Regions from separate parts of the Solibacillus sp. FSL K6-4121 genome, predicted to be linked through region 1. Evidence: riboswitches for the same ligand, from Rfam matches in the RefSeq annotation. Region 1 holds a riboswitch; each other region holds the start of a gene.
What was found. A riboswitch is a leader RNA that binds a small molecule or an ion and turns the genes downstream of it on or off. The one in region 1 is predicted to bind S-adenosylmethionine.
Positions count from the first base shown of each region.

Region 2: linked by a shared signal. The riboswitch ahead of metK (methionine adenosyltransferase) and the one ahead of MHH95_RS02620 (bifunctional homocysteine S-methyltransferase/methylenetetrahydrofolate reductase) in region 1 are both predicted to bind S-adenosylmethionine.
Region 3: linked by a shared signal. The riboswitch ahead of MHH95_RS06040 (O-acetylhomoserine aminocarboxypropyltransferase/cysteine synthase family protein) and the one ahead of MHH95_RS02620 (bifunctional homocysteine S-methyltransferase/methylenetetrahydrofolate reductase) in region 1 are both predicted to bind S-adenosylmethionine.
Region 4: linked by a shared signal. The riboswitch ahead of metA (homoserine O-acetyltransferase MetA) and the one ahead of MHH95_RS02620 (bifunctional homocysteine S-methyltransferase/methylenetetrahydrofolate reductase) in region 1 are both predicted to bind S-adenosylmethionine.

Region 1 covers NZ_JBBOCS010000001.1:514,469-517,700, forward strand. The annotation lists gene metH (methionine synthase) at 1-228, opposite strand, end outside; gene MHH95_RS02620 (bifunctional homocysteine S-methyltransferase/methylenetetrahydrofolate reductase) at 221-2,065, opposite strand; SAM riboswitch class I at 2,175-2,272, opposite strand; gene hemG (protoporphyrinogen oxidase) at 2,369-3,232, opposite strand, start outside.
Region 2 covers NZ_JBBOCS010000002.1:1,707,157-1,710,388, reverse strand. The annotation lists gene pckA (phosphoenolpyruvate carboxykinase (ATP)) at 1-1,033, opposite strand, end outside; SAM riboswitch class I at 1,234-1,349, shown strand; gene metK (methionine adenosyltransferase) at 1,611-2,807, shown strand; gene MHH95_RS18255 (gamma carbonic anhydrase) at 2,912-3,232, opposite strand, start outside.
Region 3 covers NZ_JBBOCS010000001.1:1,188,003-1,191,234, forward strand. The annotation lists gene MHH95_RS06035 (DASS family sodium-coupled anion symporter) at 1-531, opposite strand, end outside; SAM riboswitch class I at 888-1,002, shown strand; gene MHH95_RS06040 (O-acetylhomoserine aminocarboxypropyltransferase/cysteine synthase family protein) at 1,119-2,423, shown strand; gene MHH95_RS06045 (hypothetical protein) at 2,612-3,010, shown strand.
Region 4 covers NZ_JBBOCS010000002.1:677,180-680,411, forward strand. The annotation lists gene MHH95_RS12775 (hypothetical protein) at 1-544, shown strand, start outside; SAM riboswitch class I at 1,011-1,119, shown strand; gene metA (homoserine O-acetyltransferase MetA) at 1,310-2,251, shown strand; gene MHH95_RS12785 (ABC transporter ATP-binding protein) at 2,406-3,176, opposite strand.

The DNA.
Region 1 (3,232 bases):
ACCAAACGTATTGGTACAAATAATATCAGCGCCAGCAGCTAAATATTCACGGTGAATTTTGCCTAAAACATCGGGTCTCGTAAGTACCAGGTTTTCATTACAACCATCTAAGTCTTCTCCGCCAAAATCTTCATATGTTAGGTTTTCTGCCTGAAGCATCGTCCCCATAGCACCATCGATGATTAAGATTCTTTTTTGTAATTGCTCATGAATTGGGTGATTATACATTCGACTGAACTCCTTTACTTTCCACATCATATTGTTTTACATAGTTCATTAATTCCAGCGTCATATCATAGCGTAAAAACGGTGTAATTAAATAAATACCGTTAAAGTATTTACATGCCGTATCGAGCAGCTCTTTGGCAATCGCGATTCCTTCTGCTGTCGATGCTTCTTTGTCATCCCCGCAAGCAGCCATGCGCGCAAGTACTTCATCGGACAATTTAATGCCCGGTACTTCATGATGTAAAAATTCCGCGCTGCGTGAAGATGTAAGTGGCATAATCCCGATATAAATCGGTGTTTCCAAATGCTTAGTCGCCTCATAGATTTCGATAATCTTTTCTTTCGTATATACCGGTTGTGAAATAAAGTAATCTGCACCATGCTCGATTTTCTTCTCTAAACGTGCTACAGCACGGTCCAATACACGGACATTTGGATTAAATGCAGCGGCCACCGAAAAATCCGCCTGTTTTCGCAGCGATTTCCCAGTAAAAGAGCTACCTTTATTTAACTGCTTTATAAGTGAAATAAGCTCCATTGACGAAACATCATATACGCTCGTTGCCCCAGGGAAATCCCCCACTTTTGTCGGGTCCCCTGTCACGACCAGAATATCATGAAGTTCAAGTGCATCAAGTCCCATTAAATGTGACTGAAGCCCAATTAAATTGCGGTCACGGCACGTTAAATGCGGCAATGAACGAATTCCATGCTCTTTTAAAATCGCAGCCATCGCGATATTACTGATGCGCGGGGATGCAAGTGAGTTATCCGCCATCATAATGACATCGGCTCCCGCTTTTGCCAGTTGTTTTGCCCCATCGACAAACCCGTCAATTTCCAGATGACGCGGTGTATCAAGTTCCACAATAACAGAACGTTCACGTTTTGCTTTTTCATGGAGTGGCTCTTGCTTACGTGGTTCCGGAATACGGACAAATTGTGTAGACCTGTGTTTTTCTTCTTTCGTTTCAATTGGTTGCATATTCGCTAGACGTTGTTTTACCGCCGCAATATGCTTCGGTGTCGTCCCACAGCAACCGCCAATTAAACGGACTCCTTGATTTACGAGTTCAACGGCTGCACGAGCAAAATAATCGGTTTCCGATTCATAGACAACACGGCCATCTTCAATATCTAATAACGATGCATTTGGATAAGCTGATAAAAAAGCTTTGTTCGGTAAGTTGACCCCTTCAAACGCCTGAATTGTATGGAAAGGACCTAACCGGCAGTTGCTCCCAACAATATCTGCACCTAACCTTTCCAATTCATGAAATGCTTCATTTAAAGACATTAAATTTTGAAGGATACCTGGTTCCTGCATCGTCACTTGGGCAATGATCGGTAAATCGGTCATTGATCGTAATAGGTGAACACAATGTGATAATTCTTCAAAGTCGTAATACGTTTCCAATAAGAAGCCATCCGGTTCACCAGCTAGTAATACTTCCACTTGCTCTTGAAAGGCATTTAAGATTTCATCTAATGTTGCATCACTTTTTCGAATCCCTCGAATGCCACCGATTGTTGCCAGAACATACTGCCCCCCCGGAGCAGCTGCACGCTTCGCAATCTTCAGCGCAGCTTCGTTAAATTCCTTTACTCGATTTTCAAAACCATATCGAGCTAACTTGATCGCATTCGCTCCATATGTATTTGTTTGAATAATATCTGCACCTACAGCAATATATTCACTATGAATTTTCTCGATAATTTCTGGTCGTGCAATATTCATTTCCTCATGGCAGTAATCCAACCCATAGGAATAAAGTAAAGTTCCAATTGCTCCGTCCGCCGTTAAAACGCGTGTTTTTAAATCTTGTAGTAAACCCAATTATTTCACTCCATTATTCACAGTATTTTCAGTATATTTTTAATACAAAAAAGCCTTCTTTCACTAAGCAAAAGAAGGCTTGATAGTTGTCAGTCGTCAACTTAATCCCTTCTCATCTTCTGGCTATCGCCACTGGATTTAGCACCTGACATAATGTTGGTTGCTGAAGTTTCAACGGGCCAGTCCCTCAACTTCTCTCGATAAGAAATTTTATGAATTTTTCTAAAAATTTAAAATTATTTAAGCTATCATATCGTTATCTAAATAAGACGTCAATACCCTTTAGCCTAATAAAGTATTTCTTTACATAATTCGTGCAATAATTTGTTCCGCTGTTTTTTTACCGTTTTGAATACAAGCACCGATCCCTACCCCAAAGTATGAACATCCAGCTAAAAGCAGATTCGGATAGTGCACTTCTAAATAGTCGATAACTTTAGATAACGCTTCATTATGTGCTAAATCATAGCGAGGCATCTGATTAATCCATTTCGTTACATTTACGACGGTTGGTTTCGCTTCAATACCTAAACTTAAGCGAATATCCTCCATTGCGACTTTCTCCAACTCTTCATCAGACATGGCTGCCAGTTCTTCATAGCGTGGATTAATATTTTTATAAAATAAACGAACGAGCAGATTCCCTTCTGCTGAAGTATGCTTCCATTTACGACTTGTCCATGTAGATGCATTACATACTAAATCACTATTATGGGAGACGATAAAACCTGTACCATCTGCTGGTAAAACACTATCCGGTACATCAAAGCCAACATACATCGTTAATGCAGATGCTGTTGTAAACTTTTCTAACTGTCCATCTAATTTTTCGTCTTGCAATACAGTACGTACTGTATTATTCGGTACAGCAAGGACCACAATATCCGCGATAATCGTTTCGTCCTCTAATACAACTTTATACTGTTCCCCTACTTTTTGTATTTGCTCAGTTGCGGCCTTTTTTATGAATTCCACTTCCGGCAATTGCTCTTCAAGGCGGTCAATTAATGAAGATAACCCCTTCTCGAAAGAAATAAATTTCTTATCCGCTGCTTTTTCAAACTGCTCGCGATTAGCTTCAAAACCTTTCATAATCGACCCATAATTATTTTTATAATCGACTAAATACGGTAATGTTGAAGCTAAGCTCAGCTGGTATAAATCTCC
Region 2 (3,232 bases), on a different contig from region 1:
AGAAGACAATTGTGTTTGGGTGACCTGCTACTGATGGTAATACGATGTTATCAATATAATCGATTGGGTATGCAACACGAGTATTTTCTGTTAAAGATCCATCGTCGTAGTCACAAATGCGTGATTCTGAATCAACCGCTACATTTTCCAATACAGAACCGAAGCGGATTGCATTGTAAATTTCCGGCTCATTTTCAGCAGAGAGGTTAATTGTTTTTGCATAGCATCCACCCTCAATGTTGAAAACACCATTATCAGACCAACCGTGTTCATCATCCCCGATTAATTTGCGGTCGCAATCCGCTGATAAAGTTGTTTTACCAGTACCTGATAAACCGAAGAACAGGGCAACGTCGCCTTTTTCGCCAACGTTAGCTGAGCAGTGCATTGGGAAAATACCTTGTTCAGGCAATAAATAGTTCATAATCCCGAAAATTGATTTTTTCATTTCGCCAGCATATTCAGTACCACCGATTAAGATGATTTTCTTTTCAATTGATGTTATAATAAATGTTTCCGAACCAGTTCCATCTACTTCAGGATCTGCTTTAAAGTTTGGAGCAGAAACAATTGTAAAGTCAGCAACATGTGCAGCTAATTCTTCTGCTGTAGGACGGATGAATAATTGATGACAGAATAGGTTATGCCAAGCATATTCGTTAATTACTTTAATCGATAATTGAGAGTCTTTGTCAGCACCCGCAAAACCGTTGAATACAAATAATTCATCGCGTTCTTTTAGGTAGTTTACAACTTTGACATAAAGCTTATCAAATACTTCTGAAGAGATAGGACGGTTAACTTTACCCCAATCAATTTTATCTTTAGAGTTTTCCTCTTCAACGATATATTTATCTTTAGGTGATCGACCAGTATATTTACCTGTTTCAGCACGTAATGCGCCATCAACAGTTAACATTGCTTCTCCACGTGATGTAGCTTTTTCAACTAATTGTGGAACAGATAATTGAGTTTTGATGTTTTCCCCGTTTAAAAGTTCTTTCAGCTCGTTAGCAATTTCTACCGAATTCATCTATTAAATACCATCCTTTTTTATAGTATTCCCTTATAGTAGGGGAGTTGTTATTAATTCAAAAATAGTATAACACATTGAAGGATATAATCTATACTAATTATGAATTATTTTTTTGTGGAATTTTTAACTGTTTAAAATCAGACAAAATTTATTGACAGCACTTATTTTTTTATGTAGGATGTGTAATTGAACGGATACTCTTATCCCGAGCTGGTGGAGGGGCAGGCCCTATGAAACCCGGCAACCTGCGTATATTTTATACGTGTTGGTGCCAACCTGATGCAAGGGCAAAATTTCCCTTGAACGATAAGAGTGAAAGGTAACGAAACGTAATATCCTTTCCTCACGTGTGATGAACACGGTTATGAGTGAAAGGATTTTTTTATTTGAATTTACAATTTCGTATTGAGCGAAAATTATATAGTTACAGCCTTTCAGACCCTCGTGTTAAAGCAAATAAAGCTTGACGTTAATAATGCTACTATGCCACGGTGTAAGACGCAATATAACGGACATGGGTAATGAGTACCGTATCAATAAAAACAATTGCCAAAGTGAATTAGGAGGAAATGACATGAAAAATCGTCGACTGTTTACATCAGAAAGTGTAACGGAAGGACATCCAGATAAAATTTGCGATCAAATTTCGGATGCCATTTTAGACGCAATTTTAGCAGCAGATCCAAATGCACGTGTAGCTTGTGAAACTACGGTAACAACAGGCTTAGTATTAGTATCTGGTGAAATTACAACTTCTACTTATGTAGATATGAAAGGTATTATCCGTGATACGGTAGCAGAGATTGGCTATACGCGCGGAAAATATGGTTTTGACGCAGAGAACTTAGCGGTACTTGTTGCAGTTGGTGAACAATCACCGGATATTGCACAAGGTGTAGATCAGGCTTTAGAAGCGCGTGAAGGTTCTATGACAGAAGATCAATTAGAAGCAATCGGTGCTGGAGACCAAGGTTTAATGTTCGGCTACGCATGTAATGAAACACCGGAACTTATGCCGATGCCTATTTCTTTAGCTCATAAATTAGCTCGTCGTTTAACAGAAGTGCGTAAATCAGGGGAATTAGAATATTTACGTCCGGATGGTAAAACACAAGTAACAATCGAATACGATGAAAACAATGAGCCTGTTCGTGTGGATACAATCGTTATTTCAACACAGCATGATGAAGAAGCGACATTGGAGCAAATTCAAACGGATATTAAAGAACATGTTATTAAACCAGTAGTTCCTTCTGAGTTATTAGATGAAGCAACTAAATATTTCATTAATCCAACAGGTCGATTCGTAATTGGTGGTCCAAAAGGAGATGCTGGTCTAACAGGTCGTAAAATTATCGTAGATACGTACGGTGGTTACGCACGTCACGGTGGTGGTGCATTCTCTGGTAAGGATGCAACGAAAGTGGACCGTTCAGCAGCATATGCAGCTCGTTATGTCGCAAAAAACATCGTTGCTGCAGGCTTAGCGGATCGTGCTGAAGTTCAATTGGCTTATGCAATCGGTGTTGCACAACCAGTATCAATTGCGGTAGATACATTCGGAACTGGTAAAGTAGAATCTTCCAAAATCGTAGAATGGGTTCGAGAGCTATTTGATTTACGCCCAGCAGGAATTATTAAAATGTTGGATTTACGCCGTCCAATCTATAAACAAACAGCAGCATATGGACACTTCGGTCGTACTGACATCAATGTACCATGGGAAAATACAGATAAAGCGGCAGAACTTAAAGAAAAAGCCGGAATTTAAAGAAAGAAGGAGCGTTCATTTAAATGGACGGCTCCTTTTCTATTATAATGAAAAATAATACTTCCTTCCTTTATATTGTAAGTAATTGGATTGATAGCGGAATGTTACTTCTGCAATGATTTATAATATTGTCCCTTCGCTACGTATTCATTAATTATGCGATCCATATCTGCCCGGTCCTCTGCATTTACTTCACGTACAACTTTTGCTGGGCGCCCCATAGCAAGTGAATTGGGAGGAATTACTTTTCCAGGTGGTACGAGACTACCTGCACCAATAAATGCTCCTTCGCCTATTTCTGCACCATCCAAAATGATGGAACCCATGCCGATTAAAGCGCGTTTTCTTATTGTACAGCTATGTAATGTTACTTGATGACCTACTGTAACTTCATCTTCAATAATGAGTGGAGCTGCAGGGCTTTG
Region 3 (3,232 bases), 670 kb from region 1:
AACAACCCCTAATAGAATAGGGACAACTGCACCAGCACGAGCAGTCGCGCTTGGTACAACAAAAGCTAATACAATTGCTACTAAAATAGCCCCTACTACTAATGCTTTCGTTTTTGTTCCAACTAATGATAAAACCCACAGTGCAATACGCTTATGAAGGTTCGTTATTTGCATGGCAGCTGCTAAAAATAATGCAGCCCCGACTAACGCAACCGAGGAACTACTAAATCCACCTAACGCTAATTTTAACGCTTCTTTAGTGCCCATTTGTACGGAAGGATCTTCCATACTCGGAGCCAAACCTAATAAAACAGCGATGGCAGCTAATATCATTGCAGAACTAACCGGATAGGCTACCGCTTCGGTTACCCATAATATAACGGCAAATGCTAAAATAGCTAATGCTCGTTGTCCAACAACGGGAAGATCTCCACCACTATTTGGAAGTAAAACAATGGTAATGAGTGCTGCAAACGCTAAAACTATCCATAATGGTTTTAAATTTCGTTTACTTGTCGCTTCTGTTGCCATACTTAACGCCTCACTTCGTTTAAAGTTTTAGTTAAATAATAAATTAATAAGACAAAATATACCCATTCTTCTAAAAGTAAAATATATTCTTTATTTCCAATTGCAAGGGAAATCCCTTAACAATTATGATTATAGCACTTCCAAAAAATGATACATGTTAATATTTGGTGAATAAATATATTGAGAAAAATTTTGTTTTAAGCAGAAATTGTATAGAATAGTATAATAATTTTAGTGTGGGAAGATAAAATATTTTTATGAATTAATTTAAAATCAGAAAATTTTAATTTTTCGGTTGACTTATAGAATTACTCTGCTTTATACTGAGAATCAACGATGGAACATAAATCACATATCTCTTATCAAGAGCGGCGGAGGGAATAGGCCCTGAGATGCCCGGCAACCAGTAAGTGATGAACTGACTAAGGTGCTAAATCCTACAAAATGGACAATCATTTTGAAAGATAAGAGGAGGCAAACTTGCTCATGCGCAACCCTCTTCTTAACTGAAGAGGGTTTTTTTCATTTAAAAAATCCTCCTCAAAAACACCGATTTCACCATCGAATAATTTTAGGAGGTTATTAGAGTGACGAATTTAAGACCAGAAACTTTATTATTGCACGGGGGGCAAAAGCCAGATCCTGTAACGGGGGCGATTGCAGTTCCTGTATATCGTACAACTGCCTATGCATTCAATGACACTGCTCATGCGCAACGTCTATTTGCATTACAGGAAACTGGCAATATTTATTCTCGTATTATGAATCCTACAGTGGGGGCATTTGAAGAACGGGTTGCTTTACTTGAGGGGGGCACAGCTGCAGTAGGGCTTTCATCTGGCGCAGCAGCAGTGGCATTCTCCATTTTAAATGTAGCCGGTGCAGGAGATGAAATTGTTGCTGCTGGTTCTCTGTACGGAGGAACATACAATTTATTCGCAACTACATTGCCTCGCTACGGCATTACAGTAAAATTTGTGGATGAATCAGATCCTGCAAACTTCCAAGCGGCGATTACTGATAAAACGAAGGCGATCTTCGCTGAAATAATCGGAAATCCAAGCTTGAAAGTTCTCGATATTGAAGCGGTAGCAAACATCGCTCATGACAATGGTCTTCCGTTATTAATCGACAGCACATTTGCTTCCCCATATGGAAGTAATCCGATTGAATTCGGCGCGGATGTTGTCATTCATTCTGCAACAAAATGGATTGGCGGTCATGGAACGACGATCGGCGGGATTGTCGTTGATGCCGGGAAGTTTGACTGGACGCAAGGAAGACATCCAGGATTTACGGAACCGGATGCTTCTTATCATGGTCTACGCTATGGAATTGACACAGCAGGCGCTGCATTTGCGACAAAGCTTCGTGTTCAACTATTGCGTGATTTTGGTCCAACATTATCTGCTGACGCGGCATTTAATTTCCTGCAAGGACTTGAAACGCTTCATTTGCGTATTGTCCGTCACAATGAAAACACACAAAAAGTTGCCGAGTATTTAAGAAACCACCCATTTGTGGAATACGTAAATTACAACGGCTTTGAAGATTTTGAGACACATGATTTGGCGAAAAAATATTTGAAAAACGGCTTCGGATCAATCATTACGTTCGGCATTAAAGGAGGACGTGAAGCAGGTCGCCAAGTAATTGATAACGTGGAATTATTCTCGCATGTAGCTAATGTTGGAGATGCCCGTTCATTGATTATCCATCCTGCGAGCACAACGCACCAACAGTTATCTGCTGAAGAATTAAAAACTGCCGGCGTATCGGAAGAGCTCATTCGCTTATCGATTGGTTTAGAGGCAGCAGAAGATATTATCGCGGATTTAGAACAGGCATTAGCGAAAGTTGCGGCTGAAGTAGGCGCAGAAACAAACGCATAAAACTTTAAAAAAGGCTTAGCTTTTCCCATTCGAGAAGCTAAGCAATTTTTAGAAAATTAATTCCTACTAATTGTATAAGTTTTATTGACAAAATTAATACCTAGTAATACAATTGGAATAATAAAACTACCAACCAAAATATTTGAAATAATGTTGCAGCATTATTGAAAGAAAAGGAGTTGTTCAACATGGGGAAAGTATACAGTGCACAAAATGTAGCAGCCTATATTATTTATGAATTAAACGAAGTAAAGGAATATATAAACGCTTGTGCAATTCAGCAAATTTTAGCGGATGTAAATGTCATGTGGCAAAAGGTTTTTGGGCATAGTGCTTTCTCGGAACAAACTCACAATCTGGAAACAACAGGCTATGTCATAAAGGAAGTTGCTGAGGAGTATAACGTTCATGGAAGTGCGCATATTTTAACTCCAGCACGCGAATGGTTTTTAAAATATGGTGAGTTCCAATTAGTGCAACGCCCATATGCGGTGCCAAACTACTCCGTGAAAGAAGAACTTGTTATGACAAAAATTTTAAATGCGCATCGTTTACGCGTATATAATTCTGTAAATGTAGCAGTATAAAATAACTTTAAACACTAGCCGGAGAATTTCTGCTAGTGTTTTTGTTTACCCGATTTAGCTATTAAACAATAGAATTTAAATGAAATTTGACCGTTTACAGTAAACAAATGTCCTTCTAGGAGAGATTCTCCTTGTTTTCATGTATTATATAGGATAGAATTTCTTTAAGATAAATTATTTGAATTATTCGTCAATATATATGTGTTAAGAATTTGGAGGAGA
Region 4 (3,232 bases), on a different contig from region 1:
TAGATCTTTCTGGTGTTCTACGAGATGTCAATTAATGGAAGTTTCCTATGACCAAGCTTTTAAAATCATAGGTATTAAGTATTCTTGGGATAAAAAACTAGTTGAAGAGATGAGAGTGTTATTGTCGCAAATTGTACGAAACTTAGAATTTGACTTAGAAATTATGCATTGGGGAGACCCTATACGAAACTACGATGAAAAAGAAATTCTAGAAAGCATAGGTAAGGTTGGTAGTTATAAAGAATTTATAGAAGGACTTGAAAGAGTCCTTCGTGAAGGACTTATAAATGACTTTAACGAAGGCTGGGATTTAGAAGAACAGTTGATGGCTGTAGCCAAAGAGTATCTAACCAACTATTCAAGAAGATTGGATTATAAAGTGAAAAAGATATTTGAAGAAACAGGCAAACTTGAAGATATTAGTCGCATAGTGAACAGTTTTGAAAAAGTTCTTGAAGAGAACTATAAGAGATTTATCAGTAAACAATTAAAGGTTGATTCACCTTATTTCATATATGAGGGAAACGGACAGAAAGAATGCTGAAGAAAGTTTATTACTAACTATTTAAAACAGATAGAACGAGTAGGATGAAGCAAAGTCAGGAGACCTGCCCACTATAGCTATTAAGAGTAAAGTGTGTTGTGCTTGTTCCCTGTTCCTTATCCCCTAGAAGATAAGCCCACTTTTGTTGGTGGAGATGCTTATAACTATATTTATTAATGGAACCCACACAACTACAAATTACAATATTGAAATTGAGAAACTTCAAATGAGTGTTGTTTTTTATCGTCGAAAATACAATACGCTTCTTTTTTTTAAGAAGTATGATTTATTATGGAAATTACATAGATTTCATAAGAAGTTAAATAATTTATAAATAAAAGTACCCCTAATTAAATATAATTAAATTATTGATGTATAAGTGTAGTCATGACAGTATTTGTTTTATATATTTTTTTGAATTATTGCAAAACTTACGCTACCGTGTTACACTAGTGTCAATTTAATAGTCTTATCAAGAGAAGCGGAGGGAACTTGGCCCGTAGATGCTTCAGCAACCTCTAGTATAACTAGAAAGGTGCTACTTCCAGCAAGGCAATGTCCTTGGCAGATAAGAACGGGTATATTAACCTCTCATTTCTGTTGTGCTGGAATGAGGGGTTTTTTGTTTTTTCAGCAAGTATGAAAGTACTTGCTCCAATAATCAAACCCCTGCGGCTATTATGATTTACTTGAAAGGAAAGAAGCTTGAAATAGCTTTCGTTATGAAACTAAGATTATTTAGAAAGATTAGAGGGGGACAGTGTAATGCCGATTAATATTCCGAAACATTTACCGGCCGGTGAGCTGCTGAGAAAAGAGAAAATTTTCGTTATGGAGGAAGACCGGGCGAAAACTCAGCAAATTCGACCTTTGAATATTTTAGTGTTCAATTTAATGCCGGAAAAGGAAAAAACCGAGCTCCAATTATTGCGTTTACTCGGGAATACACCACTACAGGTAGATGTGACATTTTTAAATACCGCTACATATGAATCAAAAAACGTTTCCAAATCACATTTAGATACGTTCTATCAAACATTCGATGAAATTAAACACCGCCGTTATGATGGTCTGATCATCACAGGTGCACCGGTAGAGAAAATGCAATTTGAAGATGTGGGCTATTGGAAGGAAATTACCGATGTAATGGATTGGGCCGATCAAAATGTTACATCAATCATGTATATATGTTGGGGAGCACAAGCTGCACTGTATCATCATTTCGGCATCGGGAAATTTGAGCTGCCTAAAAAATGCTCCGGCGTCTATTCACATGTGATTACCGATTTAACGGTCGATTTAGTACGAGGCTTCAGTGATGAATATGTTGCGCCTCATTCACGTCATACATCTGTCTCGATTGACGAAGTCCGTGCGCACCCAGATTTGCGTCTGCTCAGCTATTCGGACGATGCGGGGGTATTTATCGTTCAATCAAAAAACAATAAGCACATCATGATTACAGGCCATTTAGAGTATGATGCGACGACTCTATCGGACGAATATTTCCGAGATATCGAAAAGGATCCGGAAAATACGGAAGTTCCAATTAATTACTTCCCAAATAATGACCCACAAAATGCACCAAAAAATGTATGGCGTGCCCATTCACATCTATTGTTCTACAACTGGTTAAACTATTACGTATACCAAGAAACACCTTATGAATGGCACTTTGTTGAGGAAAATATCGAATATCATATTTAAAAAAATGGCTAGGAAAGAAATAAAAAATTGATTGGAATGGAGGGCGACTCCAGCGGGAAAAGCACGACGCCTGAGACTACAGGCTCAGGCCGTGCCCGCGGAAAGCGTCCCGGAATGGAAATCAATTTTTAGGTTATAGCTCAGCCGCTCACTTCTATTTCACTGCAATCCATGCACGTTCTTGTTGTATTTGCAAACTTACTTCACGGCCAAAAAAGTCACTTAGCAATTGTTCATTCAATATGACTTCGCGAGTATCTGCAGCTACGCTTTTACCATCCTTCATTAACAGTACATGGCTAAAACAAGGTAAAATTTCTTCTACATGATGCGTTACATAAATAAGTGTAGGGCAGTGATTGCCTTGTGCTATTTGCTCAATCTTTTGCAGTAAGTTTTCCCGCTCTATAAGATCGAGTCCGCCACATGGTTCATCCAATATTAATATTTCTGGTTCTGCCATTAAAGCACGTGCAATTTGTACACGTTGTCGTTCACCTTGCGATAAATGCTCAAAAGATTTATTCGCCAAATGATCGCAATGAAACTGTCTCATAAAGGATAGTGCCTGCTCAATTTCCGCATCGGACACGTCATTAAATAGACGGAGCGCACCAAACTTTCCGCTAAGCACAATTTCAATTGCATTATCCTGCCAGTTGAAGCTGTCAATCATTGCATTGCTTACCCAGCCGATGCGTGTTCGGAGGGTAGGGATATATGTATTGCCGAAAGTTTCACCTAGTACTTGCACTTTACCATTGTTCGGCCAAATATAGCCGTTGATTACTTTTAACAAGGTTGTTTTTCCTGAACCGTTCAAGCCTAAAATGGCCCAATGCTGTCCTTTTTGTACATGCCAGTCTAAATTATTCAAAATTACTTTTTCATTGCGGTAAAGATGGACATTTTCGATTTTTATCATAAAAAACACCTCCAATTACTACTATGCTTGATTTATTCAAATTCTGAAAGTGTTTT